3 regions of the Vallitalea sediminicola genome follow, and region 1 is predicted to be linked to each of the others. Evidence: riboswitches for the same ligand, from Rfam matches in the RefSeq annotation. Region 1 holds a riboswitch; each other region holds the start of a gene.
What was found. A riboswitch is a leader RNA that binds a small molecule or an ion and turns the genes downstream of it on or off. The one in region 1 is predicted to bind cobalamin.

Region 1 (3,693 bases):
TATATTGATACCATTTCAAGATAGTGAGAGTTGGGGAATAGGCGTAAAAAAAGACAATACAGAGTTACTTAATAAGATAAATGACTTTATAAAAGAATTTAAAGAAAAAAAAGGATTTGATGAAATTACAGAAAAATATTTGAGTGAGGAAAAGAAAACATTTGACGAACTTAATTTTCCTTGGTTCTTTGATTAGGGTGGAAATATATGAGACAAGCAAATGATAAAAAAATAACACTACTAAATAAAGTCATTAGCGCTACATTAGTTTTATTGATTATAACATTATTTATGTATGTATCCATAAGAGCCATTGATTTGAAATTAGATTTTACAACTTTAATAGAATATAAGCAGAGAATATGGCAGGGATTTTTTATGACTATAATTATCTCTGTAGGAAGTCTAGTACTTAGCATATTAATAGGTTCAATAACTGCTATAGGACAGAATTCTAGAATATTGACAATAAGCTATCTATGTAAAGTATATATACAGATAATACGAGGAACTCCACTTCTTGTACAGATATATTTCTTCTATTATATTATTGGTACTGCATGGGGCGTTGATAATAGATACATAGCAGGAATAATCATCTTATCAATATTTGAAGGAGCATATATTTCAGAAATCATTAGAGGCGGATTAGAAAGTATAGATAGCCAGCAGTATGAAATAGCAAAAGCTATTGGACTTACACCAAGAAAAACATTCAGATTTATAACGTTCCCTATATTGATGTCACGAATATTACCAGCATTAACAGGGCAATTCGCTTCTATTATAAAAGATTCATCCTTATTGTCGGTAATAGCATTAATTGAACTTACACAAACAATACAAGAAATATCAGCAGTCAACTTCAGAATGTTTGAAAATTATATATTTGTTGGAGCATTGTATTTTATCCTTACATTTGCAGTATCAATGTTATCCAGAATGTTTGAGAGGAGGTATAAACATGAATATAGAACTAAGAAATCTTTGTAAAAATTATGGAGACAGTACAGTGTTAAAAGACATCAATTATAAAGACGATATTAATTCTATTGCAATCATTGGTCCATCAGGTGGAGGAAAGTCAACTTTACTTCGTATAATTGGCGGGCTGCTTCTTCCAAGCTCTGGAGAAATGTACATTGATGGTAAAAAGATTATTTTTGAGGAGAAATCACTACAATTGTTACGGAAAAAAATTGGGTTTGTATTCCAATCTAGAGGACTTTTTGAACACTTAACAGCTATGGAAAATGTTATACTACCTCTAATACATACTTTTGGTATAAATAAGACCGATGCAATTGAAATAGCTACCAAGCTTTTTGAAAGATTTGGATTATCACTGGAAAAAGATAAATATCCATCACAGCTATCTGGAGGTCAGCAGCAAAGAATATCTATAGCTAGAGCAGTGGCTATAAAACCAAAATTATTGTTGTTAGACGAGCCAACTTCTGCTCTAGATCCAGAATACACAGGAGAAGTTTTAGATATGCTAAATGAATTTCAAAACGATGGATTAGATACTATAATAGTAACTCATGAAATGGGTTTTGCAAAAAATTCATGTGAGAAAATTATTTTCTTAGCTGAAAATACAATAATAGAAAGTGGTAATAGTACAAAGTTATTTAGAGAACCTAAAACCAAGCAAATGATAAGCTTTTTAGATAAGATACTGGAATGGAAAGTCTAATATGACATTGACATATTCTGTTATATGATTTAAACTAGAAAAAAATTGAATAATTGGAATAGGTGGCAATTTTTATTGCATAATAGGGAATCAGGTGAAGAACCTGAACGGTCACGCCGCTGTAACGTGGAGTAATTTTACATAAACCACTGTATTAATAAGAAGCTGATAAATAAGCATCTTGAAATATGGGAAGGGGTAAAATTATTAAGAAACTAAGTCAGAAAACCTGCCTATCTCTAAAACACTTTCACTTATACGAAGTGAAAACTCTGCGAGTGACAGAGGGTGTGGAATACTTGATATAATCTTGTGATAGAATATTTGCCGTATACTACATATATCAATTTTATGAACATAATAATCAGCTTTACATACATAAGGATCCTTTAGTACAGGAGCATTTTGTAAAAGCTAGATTTTTTGTAGTTCAACAGAGCAAAATTCAAGATATAGATTGGGTTCTTCATGCTTTTTAACTTGCGGTTAGTTAAAGGGCTTTTTTTATTGCAAAATAATAATTCTACCTTTTATTTTGCGAATTTTTCACCTTTTAAATATTAAAAAAAAATAATATGTTGTATGGAGGACTAAAGAATGAAAAAGAAACTTGCTGTTATATTTATTTTATTGGGATGTATGGTTTTATTAAGTTTTACAGGATGTAATAATGCTAAAAAGACAGATAAAAAAGTAGTTGATGTAGAAACAGAAGGTATGCAAAAAGATAATTCAGAAGAAAAAGATTCAGCTGATATGGATAAAAAGTCAAAAGAAATGGATAAGAAGATGTCAGAAGGTATGGACAAAAAGACGCCCAAAGGTATGGGTGAAGGTAAGATGCCATCAATGGGAAGTGCTGTAGTTACTGTATCAGAAGGAGAAGGTTATCCGGTTACTATAACTGATATGTATGGTAATGAAGTAACGCTAGAAAAGAAACCAGAAAAAATAGCTGCAATATCAGGTACTTTCCTAGGAGTATTATATGATTTAGGTGGTGAATCAATATGTACATCTGAAACCAGTGGTGGAGCACCTATAGATTTAGAGGAAATAGAGGGATTACCAGTAGTGGGAAAAGTATATAAACCTGATATTGAAAAAATAGTTGCATTACAACCCGAATTGGTTATAGCCCAATTTGGTTTACAGAATGGAGTAATTCCAGTTTTAGAACAAAGTAACATAAAAGCTTTAGCTCTACATATGAGAACATATGAGGATGTTTTAGATAACATAAGGGCTATAGGAAGAATTATTGATGAATCAAGCAAAGCTGAAGAAGTTATTGCAGATATGGAAAATGACAAGAAAACATTAGTGGATAAATTACCTGAGGAATCAAAAAAAGTAGTAATTCTATATGCTACATCAAAAGATGTTTCAGTTAAATTACCTAAGAGTATAGCAGGAAATGTGGCTGATATATTAAAACTTGAAAACATAGCCGCAGGTTGTGCACCAGAAGGAATGGGTGGAGAAACGACACCATTTAGCATGGAATATATTATTGAAAAAGACCCAGACGTAATTCTAGTATCAAGTATGCTAAGTTCTGATGAAGATGCTAAAAATGTTATAACTGAGAAAATGGGAAAAGATCCAGTATGGAAAGAACTTAGAGCTGTTAAAGAAGGAAATATTGTTTATTTACCACAAAAGTACTTTTTATATAATGCAGGTTGTGACTTTGTTGATGCCATTGAATATATGGCAAAAGGAGTATATCCTGAAGTATTTGGTGGTTTAGATGAATAAAACCGCTTCTAAGGATAGTAACAAAATAGCATTCATTATAGCATTTGGAATATTATTGATTATAGCTTTTTTATTAAGTAATGCTAAGGGTAGCATGAATGTATCTATGAAAAGAATATTAGAAGTAATTATTAATAACGATGGTTCAGCAGAGAGATTGGTAATATGGAACATCAGGTTGCCAAGGACTATTGTAGCTGGATTAGTAGGAGTCAATCTAGCTTTGTCAGGGT
Region 2 (3,693 bases), on a different contig from region 1:
ACAACAATGGAAGATGTTATTAGTGAAACAAGTCTCTCAAAAGGGGGCGTTTATAGATATTTTAAAAGTCCAAAAGATATTATGATATCAATTATGAAGGATGGCAACAATATTGATAATGAATATTTTAAAGAAATCAGTGAATCTGTAACGGACAAGAAAGAGATGTGTAACCTTCTTGCTAATAAAGCCATGGATAAAGTATTAAACCCTTCACCTGAAAAAAAATTATATCTTATGTTTGTTTATGAGATTTTATATGATGAAAAACTAGAAGAAATATTTCTAGGGTTCGAAAGAGATACTTTTACTCAACTTGAAAGGTTATTCGGTGATAGGATATCTTTTTTCAAGGAAAAGAAAGAAGAAAGAAATAGGCTTTTCATGAGTAGACTTATCAATGGTATGTTATTGACCCATGCACTTTTTTCAGATAAACTAATTTTTGATGAACACAGGGAGTATCTTCATAAAATGTTTTTTGATTTTTTCAATGAATACTTATAGAAGTAAAATCGTTTTAATACAATGTAAAAAAATTTAATTTTTAACTGACGGTGACGTCACTTGCTATAAAAATAAGTGATATGTTTATTTACTATTAATTAATATCACTTATATATAAATATTATTAATTAAAGGAGGAAAATAAATATGAGCGAAAACAGAAAAGCATTACTAGAAATGAATATGGGTAAACTTTTTATGAAACTCGCTATACCTGGTATCATTGGAATGCTGGCAGTAGGTTTATATAATATGGTAGATGCTATATTTGTAGGACAGTTTGTAAGTGGAGCAGGAGTTGGAGCAATAACTATGGCTTATAATATTGTTCTAATCAATCAAGCTATTCTAACTTTATTTGCAACAGGAGCAATGTCTCTTTTATCAAGGGCTCTAGGTGAAAAAGATGAGGAAACTATTAATAAGTTATTTGGAAATGTAATTATAGGTGTTGCCATAATATCAGGAATACTAACAATTATAATCTGTTTATTTGCAACACCAATTCTTCAATTTCTCGGTGCAAAAGATGAAATATTAGTTCTAGGTGAAAAGTACATAAGAATTATAGCTTTAGGATTTATATTTGGTGGGGTAGGACCTGCACTTAATATGCTGATTCGTGGAGAAGGCAAGATGAAAGCTGCTATGAAGATTGTTTTCATTGGTATGATCATTAATATTATTTTAGATCCAATTTTTATTATAGTATTTGGAATGGGAATAGAAGGTGCTGCAATAGCAACTGTTATCAGCCAGATTATATATTTAATAGGTGATATTGTCTATTTCAAATCAGGAAAAAGTGTTATTAAATTAACTAAAAAAAGCATAAAGATATCAATGGATGTCATGCCGAAAATGTTGAGTGTTGGGTTCTCAGGAATGTTAATGCAAGTCATGTCTGCTATACAATTAGCTATATTACTTAGGTTGATGTCTTCTTATGGAGGAAATAACAGTATTATAGTTCTAAGTTCAGCACAACGTATTATGATGTTTGCTTTTATTCCAATGTGGGGAATAGGTCAAGGATTACAACCTATTTTAGGAGCAAATTATGGTGCTAAACAATTTGCTAGAGTAAAAGAAGCTTTTGTATCATTTACTAAAATAGCTACTTGGATATCCGGTATATTATGGCTATTGTTTATGTTATTGCCTAAATTCATACTTGGTTGGTTTATTACTGATTCAGCTTTAGTTTCAGAAGGAGTTAATAGCTTTAGAATGTATTTATGTGTATTTGTTTTATATGGACTAATGATTACATCTATTACATTATACCAAGCTCTTGGTAAAGCTGGTAAAGCGGCATTGATAGTCATGGGCAGACAAATATTGTTCTTCATCCCATTGTCTCTAATATTACCATTATTTATGAAAGAAACAGGTGTATGGTTAGCGTTACCAATTGGCGATTTCTTAACAATATCACTATCTATTGTTTTTACCATAGGTGAATTTACTGCATTGAATAAGCAGATAAAAGGTTATAATAATTCTTTTGCTAAAGAGGGCATTTGATAAGACTAAAATAATTGTAATATAAATAATTAGTTGAAATATTTGATGAATTATAGTGATATTTAAAGTTTTTATGTAAATTATAATTTTTTATTAATTAATTTTGACGAATACTGATATATAATTGACATTGAATTTTTAATATGATAGAATGAAAAAAATTAATAGAATACATATATGGTAATTATAAATATTAAAAGGGAATGCAGTGAAATTCTGCAACAGCCCCCGCTGCTGTAATAGGGACAAGTGTTTAATATGCCACTGAGAAATTGGGAAGGTAATAACATTTGGTTGAACTTAAGTCAGAAGACCTGCCAAATATGTTTAAGTATATCTTTCGGCGGGAAAGTGAGTATTATCTAAATGCATAGTATACTATGTTTTTATTGTTTTGCTTTTAAACTGCCTAATAGGCAGTTTTTTTAATGTAATCCTATTCTAAAAACATATGAAATAGAAGTTATTTCATATGTGCTAAGGAAATCATAGATTAAAAAAATAAAATTGGGAGTGATATTTAGTATGAAAACAGCAACTAGTATACCAAAGTACGATGCGAGTAAATTTATGGGGAAGACTCATGATTTTTTAGAGACTCAATTAATGTATGCAGCAATAGAACTGAATTTGTTTGGTAAATTACAGTTCCCTGTTACAATTCAAGAATTAGTTAATCAAACTGGATACAATTCAAGGAATTTAGAACTTCTTTTGAATGCATTAACCGCTATCAATTTTTTAAGAAAAGAAGGTGATAAATTCTCTAATTTACCAGAAACTAATTATTATTTAAACCCAGGTAGTAAGATGTATGTGGGAGAACATCTTCTTTATTGGAGAGATATGACAAACCTCGCAAACGTTGTAGAATTAGTTCAAGATGGTTCTAAAAAAGTGGATTTCAAAGACCAGAACGGTTCTGATTTTTTTGATTTTCGTTCCATGAATCAAGGAGCAAGAAATACAATGTATTTGGGAAGAGTTCAGAAATTTATTTCTTTAATAAATAGATATTTTGATAAAGAGGAGGAATTTAAAGTATTAGATATGGGTGGTGGTTCAGGAATCATGTCTATTGAAATTGCCAGAAATTTTCCTAACGCAAAGGGTGTAGTATTTGATCAACCTTTCGTAACAGAATTGACGCAAGAAGTTATAGAAGAATATAAAGTAGCCGAACAAATAAGTACTCAATCTGGTAATTTTGTTACGGATTCTTTTGATGACAAATACGATCTTATAATAGCTTCAGGGGTTTTAGATTTTGTCGGAGATTTGGAAAAAATGATAAGTAAATTATGCGATTCACTTAATGATGATGGTTATATTTACATAAGTACTCATGGAATTAATGAGGAATTTACAGCTCCCAAAAAGTATATTTTGGGATGGTTGTCAAGTCATTTAAATGGTTTAGATATTTTGAAACCAGATCCTATAATAAGAAAGACAATTAAAGATTCTGGACTTGAAATTATATTTAATGATGAAAGTGGACTTAATTATATGGTAAGGAAGAAAAAATATGAATGAAGGGGGAGAAAAACGTGTTATAAAAATTATCGCAATGGGAATAATTCTTCTTCTAGCAATTAGTTTTATTTCACTTTTTTTAGGGCGCTATTCCTTATCGCCATTAGAAGTGATAAAGATATT
Region 3 (3,693 bases), on a different contig from region 1:
AACAGCACGACCATGATCATAATGTTGACCTGTTCCTATTTTGGCAGAATATAATTGTGCATTAGGTGTTTGAGCCAAAATACTAAAATCAGTAATATTAAGCATAAAAATAAAACAAACAATAAAAGTTACTAAGTTTTTAAAATACTTCTTTTTCATGAATATTCCTCCTTTTCTGATAAGGTATATTATATTACAATATATTTAAAAGTCAATTAACAAATTGAATATTTAATTAATTTATACGATGTTAAATATATTTTAAGAATATGATACTGGTTACCTTTATTTAAGGATATAATGCAGGTGTAATTAATATTTATATAACTGAATTATATTATATGATCGTTTAGGGTAAGATAAAAAACTAGGATACTTGAAGTGAACAATAGCCTAACGATAGCTATGTATGATATAATTAGTTAGTAAAAATAAGATTATTAGAAACTTAGAATTAACATAGATGATAGAGGAGATAGATATGGATTTATTTGATATGATGAGAGAAAAAACTCTAGAAACTGAATCCCCATTAGCAGCTAGATTACGACCAACATCTATTGAAGAAGTAGTTGGACAAGAACACATAGTAGGAGAAGGTAAATTATTATATAGAGCTATAAAGGCAGACAAATTAGGTTCGCTTATTTTTTATGGACCGCCTGGAACAGGGAAAACTACTCTTGCAAAAGTGATAGCAAATACCACAAAATCTGAATTTGTTCAATTAAATGCAACTATATCAGGAAAGAAAGACATTGAAAAAGTAGTAAATGAAGCTAAAAACAGGCTAGGAATGACTCTAGGAAAGACTATTCTATTTATTGATGAAATCCATAGATTCAACAAAGCACAGCAGGATGCTCTTTTACCATACGTTGAAGATGGTACTGTAACACTCATTGGTGCTACTACAGAGAATCCTTATTTTGAAGTAAACAGTGCTCTAGTATCTAGGTCCAGAGTATTTGAATTAAAACCTTTGGGTAACAAAGATATTCGTAAATTAATAATAAGAGCTATTACTGATAAAGAAAAAGGATTAGGAGATTTTAATGCCAGAATTAATGAAGAAGCTATAGAGTTCTTGTCTGACAGAGCTAATGGAGATGCAAGAGCAGCTCTTAATGCCATTGAACTAGGGGTTCTTACTACTGAGCCAGATGAAGAAGGTATAATTGAAATAGATATAGATGTAGCATCAGAATGTATACAAAAAAGAGTTATCAACTATGACAAAAACGGTGATAATCATTATGATACTATATCAGCTTTCATAAAAAGTATGAGAGGTTCAGATCCAAATGCAGCTGTCTATTATCTTGCAAGAATGATTTATGCAGGAGAAGATCCAAAATTCATAGCGAGAAGGATTGTTATTTGTGCTGCTGAAGATGTAGGAAATGCAGATCCTATGGCAATACAGGTTGCAATGGCTGCTGCTGATGCAGTTAATTTTATAGGTATGCCAGAAGGTAGGATAATATTATCCCAGGCAGCAACATATGTTGCTTGTGCTCCCAAAAGTAATGCTGCTTACTTAGCTATTGATAAGGCTTTAGATGATGTTAAGAAAATACAGATTACTGCAATTCCATCATATCTGAAAGATAGTCATTATAGTGGTGCAAAAAAACTTGGTCACGGAACAGGGTATAAATATGCTCATGACTATGAAAATCATTATGTAAAACAGCAATATTTACCAGATGAACTTGTTGATGAGATATATTATAATCCTACTGAACAAGGATATGAGAAGAAAATTGTAGAGCATTTCAACAAGATAAAAAAATAAAAAATGCAAGTAAGTCAGAAAAGTGTTTTGTTCTAACTTGGTTTTTGCAAAATAGTATATGTATATGTTACGCCAGCTAATTGCTCGTCCTGAGCAAAAAGATGGGTTCGGCGTCCTGCCTCACTACTTCACATATACATATACTATTTTGCTTCCTAGTATCTATAATATAATCACAAACCACTTTTCTTCTAAAGTATCTAACTATTGGCTGTTACAGAGTTTATAATAATATTATTATATAAAGATAAAAAATGGAAAACTCAAATAGCTAGTTTTATATTGACATATTAATATTAAAGTATATAATAAAATTATCTTTGTTATTACGTATATATAACATAAGATACTAAAATTTAATAGATAAAAAGGTACTCGTTGAGTTAAAAGGGAAAGTGGTTAGATGCCACTGCAGCCCCCGCTACTGTAAATGGTGTGAAATCTAAAATGTCATTGGGAAACTGAGAAGACTAGAGAGTAAGTTAAGCCATAAGCCAGGAGACCTGCCTTTTTACAATGTTTTCAGCTTTCGGTGGGAGAGTGTAGATTCACATATTTATTTGTAATCTGACTGTGCCTGAGCACAGTTTTTTGTTGCTTATAAATAGAAAATGCTACATGAGTATACCGAGTGTTAATCACTTTTCTTATTAAAGAGATATTATGGAGGTTATAGAAATGAAAAAAATATTAAAGCTGTTACTGACAACAATGTTAATCTCAGTACTTGTTTTTAGTTTGGCTGCTTGTGGTGGTAAGAAGACACCAAAGGAAGATACATACAAACAAGATAATCAAGTAGATAAAGATGAAACATCAAAAACTGACGAAGACAAAGGTACTGATGAAGATAAGGATAGTAATGATAAGGAAGATGGAAATACTGGTAAGGAAGAAGATACTAGTAGCGAATCAGATATATATCCATTAACTATAACAGATAAATATGGTAAGGAAATAACAATTGAAAAAGAACCAAAAACTGTAGTTTCAATTTCACCAGAATTTACAGAAACAATATTTGCTCTAGGAGCAGGAGACAAAATCATAGGTAGAACAGATTTTTGTGACTATCCTAGTGAAGTAGCGAATATAGAATCAATTGGTGGTCTAGAAGAATTTAATATTGAGAAAGTAGTAGATCTTAACCCTGATGTTGTAGTTACATCTGCTCATGTAAAAGATGATGCTGTAGCTAAGTTGCAAGAACAAGGTATCACTGTTTTATCACTTTCTTGGAATGAAAGTTTTGAAGGTGTATATGGTTATATCAATACACTTGGTGAAGTTCTTAATAAAAAAGAAGAAGCAGATGAAGTAGTAACTAGTATGAAAGATAAAGTGACCGAAATTAAAAAAGCTATAGAAAAAGAAGAAAGACCAACAACATATTTTGTGGTAGGGTATGGAGAAGGTGGAGACTTTACAGCTACTGGAGATACTTTTTTAGGTGAAGTAATGGATATGGCTGGAGCTGATAATATAGCGAAAGATGCTACAGGTTGGGCGTACAGTATTGAACAAATAGTTGATAATGACCCTCAGATTGTTATATGTTCAGATAAGAATGATGTTAAAACTAAGCTAAAATCATTAGAAGGATATAAAGATTTAACTGCTGTCAAAGAAGGAAAATTATACGAAACAGATGAAAATCTATTTTTTAGACAAGGACCAAGAATAATTGATGGATTAATTAATTTAGTCAAAATAATTCATCCAGATGCTATTAAATAATGTAAAGAGATTAGAATTCTAGTATACTTTAAGTAAGTCTATGCGAAATATTAGCATAGGCTTACTGTGTATAAATAGAAAAGGACATACTAAGTAAAGCAGGTTTAATAATATGAAGATATTTAGAAAAAGTAATATTATAATAAGTTTATTAGTAC

Region 2: another riboswitch for cobalamin. It lies ahead of ACX6CF_RS21270 (methyltransferase domain-containing protein); the one in region 1 lies ahead of ACX6CF_RS13225 (ABC transporter substrate-binding protein).
Region 3: another riboswitch for cobalamin. It lies ahead of ACX6CF_RS14450 (ABC transporter substrate-binding protein); the one in region 1 lies ahead of ACX6CF_RS13225 (ABC transporter substrate-binding protein).

Annotation. Positions count from the first base shown of each region.
Region 1 is NZ_BTPT01000029.1:17,794-21,486, reverse strand. It holds gene ACX6CF_RS13240 (transporter substrate-binding domain-containing protein) at 1-196, shown strand, start outside; gene ACX6CF_RS13235 (amino acid ABC transporter permease) at 208-993, shown strand; gene ACX6CF_RS13230 (amino acid ABC transporter ATP-binding protein) at 965-1,699, shown strand; cobalamin riboswitch at 1,743-1,950, shown strand; gene ACX6CF_RS13225 (ABC transporter substrate-binding protein) at 2,297-3,460, shown strand; gene ACX6CF_RS13220 (FecCD family ABC transporter permease) at 3,453-3,693, shown strand, end outside.
Region 2 is NZ_BTPT01000064.1:9,842-13,534, reverse strand. It holds gene ACX6CF_RS21280 (TetR/AcrR family transcriptional regulator) at 1-507, shown strand, start outside; gene ACX6CF_RS21275 (MATE family efflux transporter) at 655-2,034, shown strand; cobalamin riboswitch at 2,196-2,370, shown strand; gene ACX6CF_RS21270 (methyltransferase domain-containing protein) at 2,560-3,570, shown strand; gene ACX6CF_RS21265 (FecCD family ABC transporter permease) at 3,563-3,693, shown strand, end outside.
Region 3 is NZ_BTPT01000031.1:81,668-85,360, forward strand. It holds gene ACX6CF_RS14440 (hypothetical protein) at 1-159, opposite strand, end outside; gene ACX6CF_RS14445 (replication-associated recombination protein A) at 482-1,798, shown strand; cobalamin riboswitch at 2,151-2,323, shown strand; gene ACX6CF_RS14450 (ABC transporter substrate-binding protein) at 2,477-3,535, shown strand; gene ACX6CF_RS14455 (FecCD family ABC transporter permease) at 3,648-3,693, shown strand, end outside.